Regions from separate parts of the Clostridium algidicarnis genome, predicted to be linked through region 1. Evidence: riboswitches for the same ligand, from Rfam matches in the RefSeq annotation. Region 1 holds a riboswitch; each other region holds the start of a gene.
The links. A riboswitch is a leader RNA that binds a small molecule or an ion and turns the genes downstream of it on or off. The one in region 1 is predicted to bind cobalamin.
Positions count from the first base shown of each region.

Region 2: it holds a riboswitch for cobalamin, as region 1 does, so the genes downstream of both, BV55_RS0111590 (energy-coupling factor ABC transporter permease) here and BV55_RS0108330 (Ig-like domain-containing protein) in region 1, are expected to answer to the same signal.
Region 3: it holds a riboswitch for cobalamin, as region 1 does, so the genes downstream of both, BV55_RS0114485 (anaerobic ribonucleoside triphosphate reductase) here and BV55_RS0108330 (Ig-like domain-containing protein) in region 1, are expected to answer to the same signal.
Region 4: it holds a riboswitch for cobalamin, as region 1 does, so the genes downstream of both, BV55_RS0104605 (YitT family protein) here and BV55_RS0108330 (Ig-like domain-containing protein) in region 1, are expected to answer to the same signal.

Region 1 covers NZ_JNLN01000001.1:1,707,438-1,711,751, reverse strand. Annotated here, with positions in the region: gene BV55_RS0108330 (Ig-like domain-containing protein) at 1-2,139, opposite strand, end outside; cobalamin riboswitch at 2,462-2,648, opposite strand; gene proC (pyrroline-5-carboxylate reductase) at 2,883-3,695, opposite strand; gene hypD (trans-4-hydroxy-L-proline dehydratase) at 3,729-4,314, opposite strand, start outside.
Region 2 covers NZ_JNLN01000001.1:2,435,191-2,439,504, reverse strand. Annotated here, with positions in the region: gene BV55_RS0111610 (NADH peroxidase) at 1-286, shown strand, start outside; gene ymfI (elongation factor P 5-aminopentanone reductase) at 419-1,162, opposite strand; gene BV55_RS0111600 (CbiQ family ECF transporter T component) at 1,374-2,069, opposite strand; gene BV55_RS0111595 (energy-coupling factor ABC transporter substrate-binding protein) at 2,054-2,326, opposite strand; gene BV55_RS0111590 (energy-coupling factor ABC transporter permease) at 2,328-3,050, opposite strand; cobalamin riboswitch at 3,162-3,342, opposite strand; gene cobJ (precorrin-3B C(17)-methyltransferase) at 3,370-4,098, opposite strand; gene BV55_RS0111580 (GHMP family kinase ATP-binding protein) at 4,101-4,314, opposite strand, start outside.
Region 3 covers NZ_JNLN01000001.1:3,016,798-3,021,111, reverse strand. Annotated here, with positions in the region: gene BV55_RS14975 (HAMP domain-containing sensor histidine kinase) at 1-236, shown strand, start outside; gene BV55_RS15460 (DUF1294 domain-containing protein) at 414-716, opposite strand; cobalamin riboswitch at 915-1,092, shown strand; gene BV55_RS0114485 (anaerobic ribonucleoside triphosphate reductase) at 1,278-3,587, shown strand; gene nrdG (anaerobic ribonucleoside-triphosphate reductase activating protein) at 3,623-4,132, shown strand.
Region 4 covers NZ_JNLN01000001.1:925,213-929,526, forward strand. Annotated here, with positions in the region: gene BV55_RS0104600 (YitT family protein) at 1-267, opposite strand, end outside; gene BV55_RS0104605 (YitT family protein) at 289-1,179, opposite strand; cobalamin riboswitch at 1,487-1,668, opposite strand; gene BV55_RS0104610 (undecaprenyl diphosphate synthase family protein) at 1,753-2,394, opposite strand; gene BV55_RS0104615 (DEAD/DEAH box helicase) at 2,827-4,089, shown strand; gene BV55_RS0104620 (cyclic nucleotide-binding domain-containing protein) at 4,145-4,314, opposite strand, start outside.

The DNA of each region.
Region 1 (4,314 bases):
CTTAGAAAGAGGATTTATATTATTCGCAACTAAGCCCTGAATTACTATAGCTAAAGCCCTTGATTTATTACCTGATTCAAAGGTTCCGTCAGGTTTTTGCGAAGCTTTCATTGTAGTAATAATTGTACTTATAGCATTATCAACCCCTTTAATTTCAGGGTGAGAAGCTAATGCTATAAGGGCCATACCATTAGACTCTATATTGCTATAGGTATTACTTGTATTTTTATTATTAAGTATTAAATCTATTAATGCATTAATAGCAAGTTCTTTATCATAATCAGCTTTTGCAGTTTCTAAAGCTATTATAGAATATGCTAGTATAGCAGGCGCATCAATATCTAATTCTTCATTCATTATGAATTGGCCTTGAAACTTTCCAACTTCTTTTCTTTGGGATTTAACTAGCGATTTTATATAATCTTTCCCTTTATAAGCTTTAGGATCTTTCCCTGAACCAACCAATGCCAATATATTTTGAGCATATATCAACGAAGATTCTCCTATTTTTATATAAACCTTGTCTAATATCTTTTGATCTACATTAACCTTACTTAAGGCAATTGGAACCATAGATTCTACAGTTTCCATTTCATAAAACTTCTTTAAATTTTCGATTTCATTTTTTATTTTTGCCTTATCTTCCACACTTATGTCTTCTAATGAACTAGGCTTTTTAATATTAAAGCTTTTTGCTATCTTTATATTCTGATCATTATCTAGTTGTGCAAATACTGTTATAATACCTTCTTTGCGTGCTTTTAAAAATCCATCGTTATCAATTGAAGCTAGCTTTTTATTATCCACACTCCAAATCAAATTTGCATTTTTAATATCTTCGCCATCCTGGTCTTTTACCATAGATTTTAAAGGTATGCTATCTCCAATTTCTATAGATTCTTCAGTATTTAATATTTCTATAGATTTTGCTACAGGAGAATACACACTTATACTTATATCACTACTTATATCTTCATTCCCTTTTATCAAAGCATGAACATTAGTTGTTCCGTGAATTTTAGCTTTTAATATACCTTTTTCGTCTATGGATGCAATATTTTCATCATCTATAGTCCATATAATTTCATTACCTTGTACTATATCTTTATCTTTATCTAAAATCTTTGTTTCTAAAGATAGAGTTTTACCTTCTTTAATAGAAGTATTAGCTGCTACTATCTCTATAGAATTCGCTTCTTTTTGTTCTTGCTTTACTGTCTTATATGCTGACTTGCCCGTTTCCATACTCTTTAAAGCTAGTATTGAAAGAGATGTGGCTTCATTTTCTGAAACTTTTCTATAAGTACTATTGAATATAAACTTGTCTTCTTCTTTAAAAGATAATAGAGCTGTTAAAAGATTTGTACCATCTTTAACCCATTCATCCTCTAGTGGATTTTCCCCAAGTGCTACAAGGGCATGTATTACCATAGCTGTAGCTACTGCATTTCCTTCTGAATCTGAATCATCATCTGCTAAAGAATTAATTGAAAAACTACCATCATAAAGCTGTTCACTTTTTAAATATTCCTTTAACTCTTCAATTAACGCATTAACACCTTCTACATCTTTATGTGAAGATAAAGCAATTATTGCAAGAGATGTTTTTACAACATTGTCATCAAAACTCTTACCTTCTTCAGATTCTTTTGCAAAGCTCATTAATAACTTAACTGCTGATACTTTATTATATTCAGCCTTAGTCATGTCCATTGCAATAATGGCATTTGCCATATTTTCAGGATATGAATCTTCCTGCTCATTATTTACTACAAAAAGTCCACTTTCTGTTTGTCCATCTAAGACTTCTTTTACATAATTTTTGCCTTCATAATCTTCAGGATTCTTACCTGCTGCAACTAAATTTATAATATTCTTTGGATAAGTTTTAAGACTCTTATATTCATAAATATTTATTTTATTTGAATCTATATTTTCCCCTAATAAATTTAAGGCTAATGTATCATTATCTTCATACTTTGAAAGTGACTTTATATTACCTTTTGTTGTTTCTATAGCTTCTTCTATTAAATCTTCCTTGTCTTCTGCCAAAGCTTTAACCGGAACATATGATATGATATTTAAAAGTATAGAAAAAATTAAAACGATACTTAAAGATTGGAATTTATTTCTTTTCATACTAACACCCTTTCTTTGTTTAAGATTAAAACGATTTTTTAATTTCAGTTTTTAATACCTCCTTATTAGATAAACTCATTTACCTAAATTTATGTTATTTATATAAAAGGTCCTAGTTAAAAGCAAAATGCACCTATCACTTAGCTTTTCACTGTGAATAGGTGCATTAAAATTATTCTATAATAATAAAAAACCTTAGCTTTAAAGGCTAAGGTTTAACTAATATATACAAACCCTATATAAATATACTTATAGTATAATAGTAAACTTATATAGAAATCTTAATATCTTGTGTTAAACCTTTAATCGGAAGGCCCCTACTACACTTTCAACTAGTTAGATGTCCTGACTTATGGTTCATAGCATCCTTCCGCCTTCCCAGAAAAATAAATTCCAGTGACTTTATAATAACATTGAAGTAGCTCCCCAAATACAGTGGCCGTACCGTCCAGGATTTTAACCTGGTTCCCTTTTAACTTATATAATCTTATAAATTCGTAGTTGATTTAGTCTTATTTAATTTTCTATATCTATTTTAATATATTTAATAGTTTATTCAAAACTTGTTAACTTTTATATAAGCAATCTAGCTCCTTGCTATAAGGTCTAACTTCTATTTACTCTTTATATATTAACAATATATTAACGACTTTAAAAAAACTCCCAAAGGAGTTTTTTTTAAGTTATATAAACAAGATTCTAAACTTCTAACAGCATCTTAATTATTTCCATAAATGCATACCTTATTTTAAATTAGACATCTCAATAGACTTTTTAGTACAGTTTCTCATAGCTGAAATAACTGCTGTTCTTAGTCCCTTTTCTTCAAGAGTTGCTACAGCCTCTATGGTTGTGCCACCTGGAGAACAAACCATATCTTTTAAAGCTCCTGGATGCATCCCTGTTTCTAATACCATTTTTGCAGACCCGTATACTGCTTGAGCTGCGAACTTATAAGCTTGGTTCCTTGGCATGCCATCTAATACTGCAGCATCCGCCATAGCCTCTATAAACATATACACATAAGCTGGCGCTGATCCACTTACAGCGGTTACCACATCCATTAATTTTTCACCAACTATTTCTGCTTTCCCAAAGCTTTCAAATATAGTAACCATATACTCTAATTCTTCTTTAGTTACCATGTCATTAGGACATATTGCAGACATACCTTCTCCAACAAGTGCTGGAGTATTAGGCATTACTCTAATTACCTTTAACTTTCTCCCAAATGTTTCTTCTGTGCCCTTAATATCTTTTCCCGCTGCAATAGTTACAATTATTACATCTTCTTTTACTACATCTTTTATTTGATTAATTATCACCTTGTATAAATTTGGTTTTACGGATAATATTAATATATCTGAAATTTTAGCAACCTCATTATTATCAGTAGTTGTATTAATATTATACTTTTCTTTAGCTGCGTTTAAACTTTTCTCATTTAAATCTCCAACTATTATGCTATCTGAAGAAACTATATTACTTTTAATAATTCCTCCCACCATAGCAAGTCCCATGTTTCCACATCCTATAAATCCTATTGTCTTTTTCATAATTACATCCCCTTATATTTTAACAGAGCTACACTATGCAAAGGTTTGTTCAGTTCTGTCAATTATTTCATTTTGTAATACCTTATCAAGATTATTGAAATAGTCACTGTATCCTGCAACTCGTACTATAAGATTTTTGTATTCATCAGGGCTTTTTTGTGCCTCTATTAGTACTTCTTTGTTCACTACATTAAATTGAATATGGTGTCCATCTAATTTAAAGTATGACCTTACTAAATCTGCCATATTATTAAGACCCTTTTCTCCCTCTACAACGGATGGTGTAAACTTTTGATTTAACAAAGTTCCACCTGTTTTTAGATGATCCATCTTAGCTGCTGATTTAATAACTGCTGTAGGCCCTTTTAAGTCTGCCCCTTTTTCTGGTGAAATCCCTTCTGAAAGTGGAACATAAGCCTTTCTTCCATTTGAAGTTGCTCCTATAACCGATCCAAAATAAACATGGCATGTAGTTGGGAGCATATTTATTTTAAACACTCCACCCTTACCATTTTTCCTACCATCTACTTCTTTAAAGAATGCTTCAAATATCTCCTTCATTACGTCATCTGCATAGTCATCATCATTTCCGTACTTAGGAGTTCTGTCTTTTAAAAGT
Region 2 (4,314 bases), 730 kb from region 1:
ATTTCCTGAAGTTGCAGAAGCATACAAAAGAATAGCTTTTGAAGAAGCAGAACACGCTGCTAAATTTGCTGAATTATTGGGAGAAGTTGTTGTTGCTGATACAAAAACTAATCTTCAAGTAAGAGTAGATGCAGAACACGGTGCTTGCCAAGGCAAAAAAGACTTAGCAACTCTTGCAAAAAAACTTAATCTAGATGCAATACATGACACAGTTCATGAAATGGCTAAAGATGAAGCTAGACATGGTGCTGCATTTAAAGGATTATTAAATAGATATTTTAAATAAGATAAATTAGTATATACCACATAAAGTGAATATTAAAAATGAAAGATAAGGAGCCTTATTTTACTAAAGGCTTCTTATCTTTTATCATAATCATACATATTTATATAAATATCAGCCATTGTTTATATAAATTTATACAAGGCCTCCATCTAAGGTTATTATTTGGCCTGTAATATATTTTGATTCATCAGAACATAAAAAACATGCTAGATTAGCTACATCTTCTTGTTCTCCAAATTCACCCATTGGTATATCCTCTTTTAAAGCAATTATTTCTTCTTCTGTAAGCCAATTATTCATTGTGGTCTTTATAACCCCTGGTGATATAGCATTTATCCTTATATTAGATGGTGCGAGCTCCTTAGCTAATGCTTTAGTAAAAGAGTTAACACCACCCTTTGAAGCTGAGTAAATAACTTCACAAGATGCCCCAACATTTCCCCATATAGAAGATATATTTATAATACTACCAGACTTTTCACCTATCATATACTTTACAGCTGTATGACAAGTATTAAACATTCCTTTTAGATTTGTATTTATTAAAGAATCCCAGTCACATTCTTCCATATCCGTAAATAATCCCACCTTAGAAATTCCAGCATTATTTACTAGTATATCTATCTTTCCGAAAGTCTTAAAAGTATCTTCTATAAGTATCTTAGCCTCATCATATTTTGATACATCTGCCTTATATTTAATTGCATACCCACCTGCATCTTTTATTTCATCTACCACATTCATAGCTGAAGCATCATCACTCTTATAATTCACTACAACTAAGGCCCCTTCTGTAGCAAGTTTTTTAGCTATAGCTCTTCCTATACCTTTTGAAGATCCTGTTACTACTGCTATTTTGCCCTTAAGTATATTCATTAATTCACCTTTTCTCTCAGAATAATAACTTTTAATATCAATCTTAATTTAAGATTAATACTAAAAGTCTTCATTATATTTAATACATTTACACTATATTCTGTTTAGTATAGCAGAAAAAAATATTTTTACATAGTTATAATTATACAAAACCCTTTTTTAAAAACTAAAAGGCTTAAAAAATATATTATATCTTTTAAGCCTTTTAATATTAAATAATCATAATTACACTTACAAAAAGTAAATACATACCTATAAATAACATATGCTTAACATTAATCTTATTGTAATTTGCGGTATAATTTAAAGTTCCATTATAACATCTGCTATTTATAGCATCCTTTATATTATTCCACCTTCTAAGTGTGTTTACAAAAAGTAATCCAGCTATTTTAGCGCTATTTTTAATTTTAAGATTAAAGGTATCAAATCCATTTCTACTTTTAACTGAACTAGTCATTATAATAAGTTCCTCTTCTAAAAGTAATATAAATCTTTCCATACTTTTTGCTATATCACAAAAGTCCTGTAAGTATTTAGATTTATGAAGCAGATTCAAAATATCATCCATAGGGGTGGTAAGTGATAAATAACCTACACAAAGCCCACCAGAAAAAGACTTAGCTATTATTAAAAAGGTAGCTTTAGCCCCATAATCAAAGAAAAAGGTTATGGACGAAATTAAAGCAAATGCTGCTGTACCTAATGAAAATTTCATTACTATATTAAAATAATGCTTATTTTTAAAATGCATAAATCCAAAAAATATTATGTTTATTATTATTGGTAAATAGCTTTTGCTAAATCCTAAAATTATAATAGCACCTAATGATATAAATATCTTTTCTAAAGGATTTACTATTGATTTATCATTGACTTTAGAAAGAAGTATTACTTCTTTGAGCATACAGTTTTTCTACCAATATAGTAACCTATGAATCCAGCACCTGCAGCTGCTTGTAATGCAAATAAGAAGCTTTCTATTTCCCCTGATGGTGGCTCCCATATATGGCTAAACCATGGTTCATAAGAAGCATCTATTTCCATTATAGCCTCTTCAGCCATAGAATCAGCCCCTTCAAATTCACCATTTCTTCCAATTACAAGTGCTCCTACTATTATGATGAAGCATAAAACTATCATAGTTATCATTTTCTTTTTCATATTATTTCACCCCGCCTAATGATATTAATTCTTCTTTAGAATGCTTTTCAATGAATTCAAATATACCAACAGTTAAAATTCCTTCTATTACAGCAAGTGGAATTTGTGTTATAGCAAATATTCCTATAAACTTTATAAAAGAGGCTAAAACTCCGCCATCTGTGGCTGGGAATGCTAGTCCTAGTTGTAATGAGGTAACTATATATGTGACTAAATCTCCTAAGGCTGCTGCTAAAAACACAGCTAATCTTTTATTCTTATTTTTTAGTGCTCTATAAATAACATAAGATATTATAGGTCCTACAATACCCATAGAAAATACGTTAGCACCTAAAGTTGTAATACCACCATGTGCTAAAAATATTGCTTGGAACAGTAATACTATACTTCCAACAACACTCATAACATAAGGTCCAAATAAGATAGCTCCAAGTCCTGTACCTGTAGGATGAGAACTACTACCACTAACTGACGGTAGCTTCATTGCTGACAGTACAAATGCATAGGCTGCAACTAAGGCTAATAACATCTTTAAATCTTTGTTATCTTTTGTTTTACTTTTTATATCCCTGAGCCCTAGTATGAAAAATGGTGCACTTAATGCAAAGTAAACCACACACCATAAAGGACTTAAAAATCCTTCTACAATATGCATTGCATTTGCCATATAGGTACCTCCCAAAAACATTAGTAACGATAAGATAAAAACACTCTTTTTCTTCATTTCTTTTCCTCCTATTAAATTTATATTTATACAAAAAATGACGCCCTAAGGGCGTCATTAGTATACAAAATCATTAATTACTTTGATTTTTCTAATACCTTCCCTCCGAAAGTTTGTTTATTTGTTTAGGCAGGTCTCCTGGCTTATGAATCATCCTCCCCTTACCCTTCCCTCATTTAAAGAAGTGGCATGTAAGGTTTGTACTCAAATACAGTAGCGGGGGCTGCTGTGGCTTTTACCACATTCCCTTTTCACCTTTACTAAAAAAGGCACCTAAACTTTTATTAAATTTTTAATTATATCCTATAAACTATTCTACCTATCTACTCAGATATCCTCTAGGTGTAAGAAACTTATCTCCCTTTATATAACTTTCACTATTTCCTATAATTACAATAGTAAACATATCTACATTAGTATCTTCGAAAGTATCTAAGGTAAATATCTCCTTTTCTTCACCATCTCTAAGAGCATTTTTCACAATAGCTACAGGTGTACTTCCTTTTCTAAAAGTCTTTATTATATCTATACATTCTCTTAGATAATTTGGTCTCCCCTTACTTTTAGGATTATATAATGAAATTACAAAGTCTGCATTTGCAGCAAGTTCTACTCTTTTTTTAATTAGTGAATATGGTGTCATAAGATCACTTAAACTAATATTGCAATTATCATGCATTAAAGGTGCGCCTACCATAGATGCAGCAGCTGAAGCCGCTGTTATACCTGGTACAACCTCTACACTATCCATATCTTCTTCTTTACATAACTCTAGTATAAGTCCAGCCATACCATATATTCCGGCATCTCCAGTACTAACTATAGACACAGTCTTACTTTCTGCCATACTTAAAGCTTGCTTACATCTTTCCTCTTCGCCCTTCATTCCTGTTGCATAAACTTCTTTACCTTCAATTAAGGACTTAATCATATCTATGTATTTTACATAACCTACAATAACTTCACTTTCCTCTAAGGATTTTCGTGCCTTTATTGACATATGTTCAATTCCCCCTGGGCCCATTCCAATTACATATAACTTTTTCATACTTATCCCTTCTTTCTATATCTATCAATAGAATCTAACGTCTTTATTCCATAACATCTATAATCTTTAATCTTTATATTTAAGTCTAAACCTTTTTTAAGACCTTCTTCATCTTCATATATTATGCCTAAAATATCTCCACTATGACCCCCTATTATCCCAAGTCCTTTAGTGTCTTCACATATTTTAATAACATCATTTAAAATGGAGTAATGA
Region 3 (4,314 bases), 1.3 Mb from region 1:
AAGATATAGATAATAAAGTAGTTATAACTATAAAAAATATATCAGCTTTTGAAATAGATTTTAATGAAGATGAGATACTAGAAAGATTTAAAAGAGGAGATCAATCTAGAAATACTGAAGGATCTGGACTAGGCCTTGCTATTTCAAATAATTTAACAAAGCTTCAAGGGGGAGATTTTAGAGTTAGCGTAGATGGAGACTTATTTAAAGTGATTATAGAATTTCCCAAGATTTAATATAGTTAAGCTAATCATTATAGAGAGTTATCATTATTAACACTTCCAGATAAATGAACTTAATCTAAAGATAATAATTCACTAGTACTTAAGTATGATTATATTACTAAAAAGAGGAGATAGTTCTCCTCTTTTTGCATTACTTATTTTTACAAATAAGTAATTTTATTAGAACTATTATTTTAGTAGTGACAAAAGATCTTTATTGAAAATTAAAAATATAATTATTATTTGAATAAAGATAATAAAAGGTATGCCATATTTAAACTTAGAGTGTTTGGTTTTGTGTCTAAACTTTTTCATGCCTAAATAAGAACCAATACTGCCTCCCAAAACAGCTATAATAATTAAGGTGCTTTCGCTTATTCGCCACTGAGATTTTTTGGATCTTGATTTATCTATGTACATAGATAAAAATCCTAAGATATTTAAAAGTATAAAGTAAAACAAAATAAGTTTGTAAATAATAATCAGCCCCATATCATAAATTTTTAGTATATCTAATTAATTATATCATTAGTTGAAAGAATATAAAAAGTAAAGTGGAAACCTTTATAATGGCCTGTAGAACCTTAATTTAAATGTTAAAAATACTGTGATAAAGCTAATTTAATAATTAAATCAATAAAAAATATCTTCATTGACACAATATATAGTGTGTGATAAGATTTTATTAACTAGATATTGAATTATATAGGTGGCTACAAACATTGTAGCTTAAAAGGGAATTAGGTTAAAATCCTAAACGGTCTCGCCGCTGTACTGGAGAGAGGTTTGCCATTACCACTGATTTATCGGGAAGGGGCAGATGTTGATGAGCCAAAGTCAGAAGACCTGCCTATATTGTAATCACTGTTTACTCTACGAAGTATAGAGGGGTGAGGTAGTTAAAATCTAAATTTTAGCTATTATCCTTCTGCCTACATTTGCAGAAGGATTTTTTAATTTAATTCTATTGATTTAAACTAGAAAATGTTTTATGATGGAAAAGTTATTGTTTAAAAAAGAAAGCAAAGCTTTTTATGGAAGGAAGTAATGTTTATGATTACAAAGATTAAAAAAAGAGATGGTAGAGAAGTAGCTTTTAATATGGAGAAGATTACGAATGCCATGATTAAGGCCACTAAATCTATAAATGAATATGATTATGATATAGCGTTTGATTTAGCTAAAAAAGTAGCGAATTTACTAGAAGAAGACGAAATAAATATTCCAACTGTTGAGGAGATACAAGATATAGTTGAAAAAGTTCTTATAGAAAATGAATATGCAAAAACTGCCAAAGCTTATATATTGTACAGAGCTGAAAGAACAAGGGTTAGAGAAATGAATACAAGGCTTATGAAGGTATATGAGGATTTAACATTTAAACAAGCAGAAGACAATGACATAAAACGTGAAAATGCTAACATAGATGGAAATACTGCCATGGGGACTATGCTTAAATATGGTTCAGAAGGTGCTAAGGAATTTAATGAGATGTTTGTTTTAAATCCTAAGCATTCAAGAGCTCATAAGGATGGAGATATTCACATACATGACTTAGATTTTTTAACACTTACTACTACTTGTTGTCAGATAGATATTATTAAGTTATTTAAAGATGGATTTAGCACAGGACATGGATACTTAAGAGAACCTAAGGATATTCAAAGTTATTCTGCTTTAGCCTGTATTGCTATTCAATCTAATCAAAATGACCAGCATGGAGGCCAAAGTATTCCAAATTTTGATTATGGGTTAGCTATTGGTGTAAGGAAGACCTATGTGAAATTATATAGAAAAAATATTGTAAATGCTTTAGAACTATTAACAGAAAAAGAAGATATATTAGATTTTACTGAGAATATATTCCAAGAGATTAAAGAAGATTATGATCTTATGCCTTCTCTAGAAAATGATGAAAAATATATAAAAATTGAAAAAGAATATTTATGTAAATATATAGATGATAATAGTATAGTAGAAAAGGTTCAAGAATTTGCTAAAAGAAAGGCAAATAGTGAAACAGATAGATGCACATATCAAGCAATGGAGGCTTTTATACATAATTTAAATACCATGCATAGCCGTGCAGGGGCCCAGGTTCCATTCAGTTCTGTAAACTATGGAACTGATACTTCGGCGGAAGGAAGAATGGTAGTTAAAAATCTTCTTTTAGCTACTGAAAGAGGACTTGGAAATGGTGAGACGCCAATATTCCCTATTCAAATATTTAAAGTTAAGGAAGGGGTAAATTATAATGAAGGTGATCCTAATTATGATTTATTTAAACTTTCTTTTAGAGTTAGTGCAAAAAGGCTATTTCCCAATTATTCATTTATAGATGCTCCTTTTAATCTTAAATATTACAAAGAAGGAAATCCTAATACAGAAATAGCATATATGGGATGTAGAACAAGAGTTATGAGTAATATTAATGATAAGTCAAAAGAAGTAGTTTATGGAAGGGGCAATCTTAGCTTTACAACCATAAATCTTCCAAGAATAGCTTTGAAAAGCAATAAAAATATAGAAAAGTTTTTTGAAGAGCTTGATAAAGAAATGGATATTGTTATAGATCAATTAAAAGAAAGATTTGAGATTCAATCAAAGAAAAAGGTTAAGAATTTTCCTTTTCTTATGGGACAGGGAGTCTGGATAGATTCAGATAAGTTATCCTGGGAAGATGAAGTAGGAGAAGTACTTAAGCATGGAACTTTATCTGCAGGATTTATAGGACTTGGTGAATGCCTTAAAGCATTAACAGGAAGTCATCACGGAGAGTCAAAGGATGCCCAAAAGTTAGGACTTGAAATTATTTCATACATGAGAAATGCTATGGACCTTGCAACAGAAAAATATAAGCTTAATTTTTCTATTATAGGAACTCCTGCTGAAGGTACTGCTGGCCGTTTTGTAAAACTTGATAGAGAAATATATGGATCAATTGAAGGAGTTACGGATAGGGAGTACTATACTAATAGTTTTCATGTTCCAGTTTATTATGAAATAGGAGCATTTAATAAGATAAAAATAGAAGCACCTTATCATGAACTTACAAATGGAGGACATATAACTTATGTAGAGTTAGATGGTGATCCAAGTCAGAATCTTCAAGCCTTTGAAAAGGTAATTAGAACTATGAAAGAGTGTGGTGTAGGATATGGTTCTATAAATCACCCTTTAGATAGAGATCCAGTCTGCGGATATTCAGGTATAATAGGGGAACAGTGCCCGGGATGTGGTAGAAAAGAAGAAGATGTAAAATTCCAACGTATTCGTAGAATAACAGGATATCTTGTAGGTACTTTAGATAGATTTAATGATGCAAAAAAAGCAGAAGAAAGAGATAGAGTTAAGCATTTATAAAGAAATTAACAACTTATTTTATAGGGGGATTCTATATGGATACTAAATTAAGGGTTGCAGGCATAATAAAAGAATCTATTGTAGATGGACCAGGAATAAGACTTGTAGTGTTTGCTCAAGGTTGCCCACATAATTGTGAGGGCTGTCACAATCCACATACTCATTCATTTAATGGAGGAAGTTTTATAGATATAGAAGAAATATTAAATGAAATGAGAAACAATCCGCTTTTAGATGGAGTAACATTAAGCGGAGGAGAGCCTTTTGAACAGGCAAATGCTTTCACTGAACTTTCAAAAAGGGCTAAAAAAGAAGGCTATAATATAATTTCATATACAGGATATACTTATGAATATATAGTAAGTTATAGTGATGAAAAAAATAAGTGGTTAGAGTTTCTAGAGAAAATAGATATACTTATAGATGGAAGATTTGAATTATCTAAAAAGAATATGCTATTAAAATATAGGGGATCGGAAAATCAGCGTATAATAGATGTTAAAAAAACTTTTCAAAAAGATATTATACAAATAGCAGATATTTAACTAAAATTATCAAGTGATTCTTAGACTCACGTGGAGTTTGCTTGTAAGGAATACATCTCTCCATCTGAGTCTTAGAAGAACTTATCCAGGGGCGTAGCAGCCGTCATCCTCCACCTTGAAGAGGATAGGGGTGTTACGGATGGTAGCCATCAGATAAATCTTTTATTAAAAAATATAATATT
Region 4 (4,314 bases), 780 kb from region 1:
CATGCCTGAAAGTTCTAAACTTGTATATATAGTTTTTGCTCCAAAGGCCTTTCCTATGATTAAGAAGCCTACGGTAAATAAGATTAAATTCATCATCATCATCAAAGCACCAACAGGGAACTTAGGTAAATAATAATTAATTATTAAACCAAGTCCATTAACTCCTCCAGTAGCTAAATTATTAGGCATAAGAAAAAAGTACATACCTGATGCCACCATTAAATTACCTATACTTATAAAAATTAATTCCTTTCCCTTCTCTCTCATAATACCCCCCCTATAATTTTATTATATAACCGATCGTAAAAATCCATTTCCGTGAACATCTGCCGCTTCCGAAACTGAAATAAGAGCTGACTCATCTATTTCTTCTACTAATTTTTGAACCATATTTAATTCATTTTCACTAACTACACAGTATATTATCTTCCTTTTGACACCAGTATATGCCCCCTCACCGTAAAGGAAGGTAGTGCCTCTTCCTATCTTTTTAATTATGCAATCTGATACTTCTTCTTCCTTAGACGTAACTATTAATAATATCTTTTTCTTATTAAAGCTATTTAAAACCTTATCTATAACCACTGATTTTATATACATCAATAATAAAGTATAAAGTGTTAATGTAAGATTTGTAACGAAGATTCCCATCATTGCAATTACACCATTTAGAGCAAAGTATAAAGTGGACATTTTCATTCCATTTCTTTTTCGAAGGATTATAGCTACTATGTCAGTCCCTCCTTGAGAGGCACCTTGTTTAAATATCATTCCCATTCCTATTCCACTCACAACGGCTCCTGCTAAAGTTGATATAAAAATATCCTCTATTTTAAGTACACTTACCATATCCTTTGTTAAAACTAAAAATATAGACATTGATACCATTCCAATAAAACTTAAAACTACAAACTCTCTATTTACTAACTTATACCCTATAATAAATACCGGTATATTAATAATAAAAACCCAATACCCTGAAGGTATATTTGATACATATTGTAAGATAAGAGATATCCCTGCAGCTCCTCCACTTAAAAGTCTATGAGGTATTATAAATGCATTGATTGCAATAGAATAAAGGAAACTTCCTATTAAAATATTAATTACCTTAACGTACCATTCCTTTTCCTTTTCTTTTTCTTTTCTGATTTCTCTGTGACTTTTGATTTTACTCATTTAGATATTCTCCCCACATATTTTTTTTACTAAGCTATAGTATCAACAATTTCCATGATGCTAACATCTCCTAAAAGATATAAACTAATCTCTATACTTTCTTACCACTAATGCTTAAATTGAAAAAGTTATTAGTTACATTAATGATGATAGATACTAAATGACTCATAAAAATTAAATAAATAAAACCTCCGTAAAACGGAGGCATAAAGTATCTAATCTTATGAATCAATAAGCTCAATAATTACACAACAAAAAAATCAGTATTATTAATACTTATTATTCATGGCTTTGCTTCCCTCCGAAGTCCCATACATTGTCTAAGGCAGGTCTCCTGACTCACGGGTCATCCTTCACCATCCTTCCCAGAGAAAGAGATAATCTCCAGTGGATTTGGTTTTGTCGCCGTATACAGTAGCGGGGGCTGTAGTGGATCTTCACCACTTTCCCTATTAAACCTAAAAAGGTACCTAAAACAATTATTATTTTATTATGCTACGCTTTAATTATATCAGTTATTTATGCTCTATTCAACAGGTTACAATCAGTGAAGTCTTTATATTTAATATCCTATTATCCCCCAAGAGTTATATCTTGAGCATCATACCAATTTATTGCATCATAAAAATGTTTTTCTTTAAAATTTGGCCAATAATCTTCTATTATATAAAAATCAGAATAAATAGACTGCACTGGAAGAAATCCACTTAATCTTCTTCGTCCTCCCCACCTTATAATTAAATCCATTTTTGAAACATCGTAAGATTGAATTTGATTTGTAATGTTATTGCTTACACTTTTAGACCTCTTTAGATGCTCAAGATCCCACTTCCAACTATAATTAACAAGAAAATTAACCTTCATTCCTCCCTTCCCAAAGACCCTCCTTGTAGTATAAGGAAGCAATTCTTTTGGAAACATTGGAGATTTAGTATTTCCTACTACAAGAAGTTCAGCATCCTCCTTTAAAAGTATGTTTACAGAATTAATACAAGCCTCTGTAAATGCCTTTATTTGTTCCCTTGGTCTTTTAGTATTATCTACTGTAAATCCATAATAGGTTATCTCTTTAATTCCTAGTTTTTCACATAACTTAAAAAGTAATAATCCAGGATCAATACCTGATTTATATCCGCTTTCTTTAGATAAGCCTTTATCTATAGCCCATCTTCTATTGCCATCTGGAATTATTCCTATGTGATTTGGTATTCTCATTGCTTTCACCTCAAATGTTCCATATATTACACAAGTATAAATTAATAGTTACTTTTTATAATAAATACTCTGCCTTTTATATTATTAACATCCATAGAAAATTTAACCACATAAGTTGTGTATTATTTAATATATTTTAGGGAAATCCATTAGTTTGTGTTATTATATTAAAGTCGTAAAATATTATCACCCTTATAAAAATACAAATATAAATATCTTTTACTATAATTAAATATTATGATTTTTAAAACTGTGAATTTTATTGATATTTATCAACAATAATATATACTAAAATACGTAATTAAAAATGGTGGTTTCTTAAATGTTGTATTATCATAATAATGATTGTTTAGTTTAAAATAAAATTACACAATGTCATTTAATAGATTTAGCTCATTTAAAACTTAGAATATCCACCTTTAAGGAGAAAAAATGTTATTTGAAAACTTAAATATTATAACCCCAATAAAAAAGGCTTTAAAACTTGAAGGATATGAAAAGCCAACACCTATACAAGAGCAGTCTATTCCCCCTATACTTAATGGAAGAGACTTTCTAGGTTGTGCACAAACTGGTACTGGTAAAACAGCTGCCTTTGCTATACCTATACTTCAGCTTATGATTAATAAAGAAAACCCTAAGTCAAAATCCAACCATATTAAGGCACTTATACTTGCTCCTACTAGAGAACTTGCTATTCAAATTGGTGAAAGCTTTGAATCTTACGGGAAATATATAGACCTTAAAACCTTAGTTATCTTTGGTGGCGTATCTCAAAATCCACAAACTAATGCATTAAAATCTGGAGTGGATATTTTGGTTGCAACACCTGGAAGATTAATTGACCTGGTTAATCAAAAGTTTATTGATCTACATCGTGTAGAGTTCTTTGTCCTTGATGAGGCAGATTGCATGCTTGATATGGGTATGATACATGATGTAAAAAAAATCATAACAAGATTACCTGTAACTAGGCAAAACATGTTGTTTTCAGCAACTATGCCAAACGAGATTAAAAAATTAGTGGATTCCATCTTAAAAGATCCAGTTAAAGTTGCAGTAGCACCTGTTTCTTCTACTATTGATACTGTTGATCAATCAGTATACTTTGTTTCAAAAAAGAATAAAAGATCATTACTAATTCACTTATTGGAAGACAAATCTATTGTTTCTGCTCTAGTATTTTCAAGAACAAAGCACGGAGCAAATAAGATAACTGAAGACCTAGTTAAGGCAGGAATAAATGCTCAAGCTATACATGGAAATAAGTCACAATCTGCAAGGCAATTAGCTTTAAGCAATTTTAAAGAAGGCAAAACAAGAGTTTTAGTTGCAACAGATATAGCCGCAAGAGGCATTGATATAGACCATTTATCTCATGTTATTAACTTTGATTTAACTAATGTACCAGAAACCCATGTCCACAGAATCGGAAGAACTGGTAGAGCTGGTTTAAATGGAATAGCAATATCCTTTTGTGATGAGGAAGAATTTGCATATCTTAAAGATATAGAGCATCTTATAGAAAAATCTATCCCAGTTGTAAAAGACCATCCTTATGCTATAAATATAACAGCGCCAATAATTAATAATGACATTAAAAAGAAGACCTCAAATAATAGGCCTTCCACTAAAAGATCTAATTCAAATAATAGCTTTAGAAAAAATACAAGAAAGCCAAGGCCTAAAAAATAAAGTTATATTAACATTATGCATCTAATTATAGTTTAACTTCTCTGGTAAATTATAATTAGATTTCATATATATCTTCTGCTATGTCATCTAAAGCCCCTCTATCCAATATAATTATAGAACCCTTCTGCTTCTTTATTATATTTTGTTCTTCAAGTTTATGAATAATCCTAATTAAATGTCTATAACTAGCTCCTAGAAGTTCTGCTACTTCTGTAAGCTTATCTG